2 regions of the Cupriavidus sp. 207A1 genome follow, and region 2 is predicted to be linked to the other one. Evidence: riboswitches for the same ligand, from Rfam matches in the RefSeq annotation. Region 2 holds a riboswitch; the other holds the start of a gene.
What was found. Region 2 has a riboswitch for glycine ahead of AC3FMM_RS01285 (D-amino acid dehydrogenase). Riboswitches for the same ligand answer to the same signal wherever they lie in the genome.
Positions count from the first base shown of each region.

Region 1: linked by a shared signal. The riboswitch ahead of gcvT (glycine cleavage system aminomethyltransferase GcvT) and the one ahead of AC3FMM_RS01285 (D-amino acid dehydrogenase) in region 2 are both predicted to bind glycine.

Region 1 is NZ_JBYOJO010000016.1:55,138-57,588, reverse strand. It holds gene AC3FMM_RS25285 (UvrD-helicase domain-containing protein) at 1-426, opposite strand, end outside; gene AC3FMM_RS25280 (YMGG-like glycine zipper-containing protein) at 697-924, shown strand; glycine riboswitch at 1,000-1,087, shown strand; glycine riboswitch at 1,109-1,233, shown strand; gene gcvT (glycine cleavage system aminomethyltransferase GcvT) at 1,329-2,451, shown strand, end outside.
Region 2 is NZ_JBYOJO010000001.1:278,697-281,147, forward strand. It holds partial or broken gene AC3FMM_RS01285 (D-amino acid dehydrogenase) at 1-816, opposite strand, end outside; glycine riboswitch at 874-992, opposite strand; glycine riboswitch at 993-1,091, opposite strand; gene AC3FMM_RS01290 (TonB-dependent receptor) at 1,333-2,451, shown strand, end outside.

The DNA of each region.
Region 1 (2,451 bases), on a different contig from region 2:
CACGCCGCGGATCAGCTTCTTGTCGGTGGTGCCCAGTTGCTCCTGGATCAGGCCGAAGCAGTCGTCCGAATCCATGATCGAGAACTGCGGCTTCAGGCCCACGTGCTCGGCTTCCATGCGCAGGATCTGCACGCCCAGCGAGTGGAAGGTGCAGACCGTCAGCTGCTTGAGCGGAATGCGCTTGCCCTCGCGCGTGGTCTTGCCCTCCATCAGCTTGGCGATGCGCTCCTGCATCTCCTTGGCCGCCTTGTTGGTAAATGTGACGGCGGCGATATGGCGCGGCTCGAAGCCCTTGTCCTCGATCAGATGCGCGATCTTCTGCGTGATCACCCGGGTCTTGCCGGAGCCCGCGCCGGCCAGCACCAGGCAAGGCCCGTCCAGGTAGCGGACGGCTTCGGATTGGGCGGGGTTCAGGCCATGGGTCATGCGGGCAGGTGTCGGGGGCGGCAGCGGAATCGCGGGAAAGAGCGGATTTGCCGGCATCCCGTCACCCGGGCCTGCGGCAAAGCTGCCGATGTTAACACGCTCGCCGCGGCGGGTCAGTCAGCGCAAGCCGCGAGGGTGGGCCAGGCCGTGTCACTGGCGTAACACTTCGTAAAGACCGGAGCCAATGACATAACGCGACACTCTAATCAGTGTGTCCCCCGGTCCGCCGGATCGCTCGGGCATGCACGAATCATCACATCGGAGCCAACAATGAAAACCCTGCAAACTTTGACCAAGGTGACCCTGATCGGCATGACGGTCGCGGCTTTTGCCGGTTGCGCGGACATGACCCCGAAACAACGTAACACCGCCATCGGCGCCGGTGCCGGCGCGGTCGGCGGCGCCGTCCTGACCGACGGCAGCGCGCTGGGTACGCTGGGCGGCGCGGCCGTGGGCGGCGTCATCGGCAACGTTGTCACCGACGACAAGAAGAAGTAAGCAGCCCCGGCGCGCAGCGGCGGGTACGGGCCCTTGCCGTGGTTTGACAAAGGCCGGGGCCTCCCGTACATTGCGCGCATCCAACCGGGAGAGCGCGCATCGCCTGCGCCGCCGAAGGGGTATCACCCGAAAACTCTCAGGCACCACGGACCGGTCGGATCGGCATGCAACATGCACACGATGCATGCCGCACTCTGGAGAGCGGCACCCGTCATTCGTGGCGAGCGTGCCCACCGAAGGGGCGCGCGAGGATTGGGTCCACGGGATCCGCCTCGTAATCTCTCAGGTATCGAGGACAGAGGGGTCATCCGCCGCAGCGGATTGCTCGCCATATTGGCGTAGCGATCGTTGCGGCGGATGGCCCTTTTTTGTTTTCGCCAACCGAGACTGCCCCCGAGGATTCCATGACGCTCCAGGCCACGCCCCTCAACGCTATCCACCGCGCCCTCGGCGCCCGCATGGTCGACTTCGGCGGCTGGGACATGCCGGTCAACTACGGCTCGCAGATCGAGGAGCACCATGCCGTGCGCAACGATGCCGGCATGTTCGACGTCTCGCACATGTGCGTGGTCGATCTCGCCGGCGCCAATACCCGCAGCTTCCTGCGCGGCCTGCTGGCCAACAACGTCGACAAGCTGCAGTCCCCCGGCAAGGCGCTCTATTCCTGCATGCTGGACGAGAACGGCGGCGTCATCGACGACCTGATCGTCTATTTCTTCGCCGAGGACCGTTTCCGCCTGGTGGTCAACGCCGGCACCGCGGTCGGCGATATCGACTGGATCCGCGCCCGCAACGACGCCACCGGCAGCGGCGTGACCATCACCCCGCGCCGCACGGACGTCGCGCCCGAGGGCGTGCAGCCGCTGGCGATCGTCGCGGTGCAGGGACCCAACGCCCGCGCCAAGGTGTGGAGCACCTTCCCGTCGACCCAGCCTTCCGACGCACTCAAGCCGTTCAATGCCGTGGTCGTGCAGGATCCCGCCCTCGGCGAAGTGATGGTGGCGCGCACCGGCTACACCGGCGTGGACGGCTTCGAGCTGGTGGTGCCGGCCGCAAGCGTCGCCGGCCTGTGGGAAAAACTGAATGCCGCGGGCGTGCGCCCGGCCGGCCTGGGCACACGCGACACGCTGCGCCTGGAAGCCGGCATGAATTTGTACGGCCAGGACATGGACATCAAGGTCTCGCCGCTGGACGCGGGCCTGGCGTGGACCGTCGACCTGCAGAGCGAGCGCGATTTCACCGGCAAGGCGGCACTGACCGCGGCGGGTTCGCGCCAGCAGTTCCTCGGCCTGATCCTGCGGGACAAGGGCGGCGTGCTGCGCGCCCACCAGAAAGTCATCACCCCCGCCGGTGACGGTGAAATCACCAGCGGCACCTTCAGCCCCTCGCTGTCGCAATCGATCGCCTTCGCGCGACTACCGCAGGGCGTGAACGTGGGCGACACCGTGCAGGTGGAGATCCGCGACCGCAAACTCAACGCGACTGTGGTTAAACTGCCGTTTGTGCGTCATGGCAAGGCACTCGTGA
Region 2 (2,451 bases):
TTGACCGGATAGATGTTGACGCGGTCGCCCAGCCCTGCCGCCAGGGCGCGGCTGGCGGTGCCTGCGCAGATCACGGCACCGTCGAAGGTAGAGCTGGCGCTGTCCGCGCCGTCCTGCACGGTGACGGTGGCATGCCGTCCGTCCGTCTTCACCGCGCGCACGTCCTGGCCGTACCGGCAGCGCACGCCCAGGCGGGCAGCGGCGGCGGCCAGGCCGCTGGTGAACTTGTGGATGTCGCCGGTCGAATCGCTTTCGGTGAAGTAGCCGCCGTAGTAGGAACCCGCCAGCGTCGGCTCGATCGCGCGCATCTCCTGCGGCGTCACCGCGCCGCTCGAGCCCGCCTTGCGCCAGCAGCGCGGAGACGCGGCCGGCATGCTCGAAGCCGGCTTTGTCACGGTAGATATGGAGAATGCCTTCCTTCTTCAGGTCGAAATCGATGCCTTCCTGCGCCGCCCAGGCAAACAGGTGCTCGCGCGCGGCGATGGCCAGGCGCGCGGTCTCGATGGTGTTGCGGCGGTAGTGGGGAATCGACGCGATGAACTCGGCGAACCACGACAGCTTGTGCCAGCTGGGCCGGGGATTGACCAGCAGCGGCGCATCCTTGCGCAGCATCCACTTCATCCCCTTGACGATGGTGGACCAGTGGGTCCAGACCTCGGCGTTGGATGCGGAGAGCTGCCCGCCGTTGGCGAACGAGGTTTCCATGGCGGCATAGCGATGCCGTTCGAACAGCGTGACGGAGAATCCGCGCCGCGCCAGCGCGTAGGCGGTGGTGATACCGGTGATGCCACCGCCGATGACAGCGATTGTCTTCATGATCTGCAGGATCCAGGAACGTCGAAGGGTGGGAGTCCGCACGCGACATGCGTGTAGGACGCCCCCTCTGTTCTGGACCTGAGAGATTCACGACGCCTTGCCGCGGGGGCGGGCGCGCTTGCTCCTTCGGTATGCCGGGCGGACGATGGCGTCCGGCATTCTTCAGAGTGCACTGACGGGTGATGCCGGTCCTTTTGCCTGAGAGTTTCCGGGGCGGTTGCTCCTTCGGCGCCGTGCGCGGCGGGCGCCGCGACAGTCTCTCCCTGCATCACGCTGGCTTGACGCCAGTCGGGGCAATGTAGTGACAAGGCCCCGTATTGGATATGCGGGTTAACACGGATACATGCGGATATGGCTGCGCTGGCCGCGTCGCTATGTCGCATCGGCCGATGGCTTCCGGCCCCATAAAATGTCAGCGCTCGCTATCGGGGACCGCTCGCTATTGGGGACGTCCGGGAGGAGCGCCTGATGCTGCGCAGGCGCGGCGAGCCCACAACGACGACAACAAGGCATTCAGTGAAGAAACACCGCATTGCACTGGCCGTTTCGGCAGTGCTGATGGGCCCCGCCGTGGCCGCCGCCCAAGGGGTGGAGGCAGGCGTGGAGGCGCCCGCGCCGCTGCAGGAGGTGGTGGTATCGGCCCGCCCCGAACGCGGCGAGACGCCGGCGATCCCGCCCAACACGCCGGCGTCGGCGTATGGCATCAGCAGCACGCGCATGGCCGACTTCAACGTGGTCAATACCGAGGACGCGCTCAAGTACGCGCCCAACCTCGCCGTGCGCAAGCGCTTTATCGGCGATATGAATTCGATCATCTCGGTGCGCAGCACCAGTTCGCGCCAGTCGGCACGCGGGCTGGTCTATGCGGACGGGCTGCTGCTGTCCAACCTGCTGGGCTCGGACTTCAGCTTCCCGCCGCGCTGGTCGCTGGTCAATGCCGCCGAGATCGAGCGCATGGACGTGCTGTACGGCCCGTATTCGGCGCTGTATCCCGGCAATTCGCTGGGCGCGACGGTGCTGATCACCACGCGCACGCCGGAGAAGTTCGAGGGCGATGCCAGCGTGCAGCTGTTCACGCAGCGCTTCGGCCTGTACGGCACCCACGATAACTTCAACGGCGTGCATGCCAACGCCTATGTGGGCGACCGCGTCGGCGCGTTCTCGTGGCTGGTCAGCGTGGACCGGCAGGACAGCAAGAGCCAGCCGCTGAGCTTCTACACCGCGTCGCGCTCGACGCGGCCCGCGGGCGCGGCGGACACGCCGGTTTCCGGGGCCTTTTTCGACCAGGACCAGAGCGGGCGCGACCGCGTGGTGATGGGCGTGAACAGCGAGGGCGTTACGCACACGGTGCAGGACCAGCTCAAGCTCAAGCTCGGCTACGACATCACCAGCACGCTGCAGGCGCAGTTCACCGCTGCCTACTGGCAGCAGGACCGCTCCAACGCCACCGGCAGCTACTTGCGCGACGCCAGCGGCAACGTGGTGTCCAGCGGCCCGGTGAATATCGGCGGCTCCCAGTACGTGATTCCGGCCAATGCCTTTGCGCCCGGCAATGGCGAGGACGCGCGCTGGCTCTACGGGCTGTCGCTGCGCACGCGCAACCAGACGGGGTGGAATTTTTCCGGGGTGGCGTCG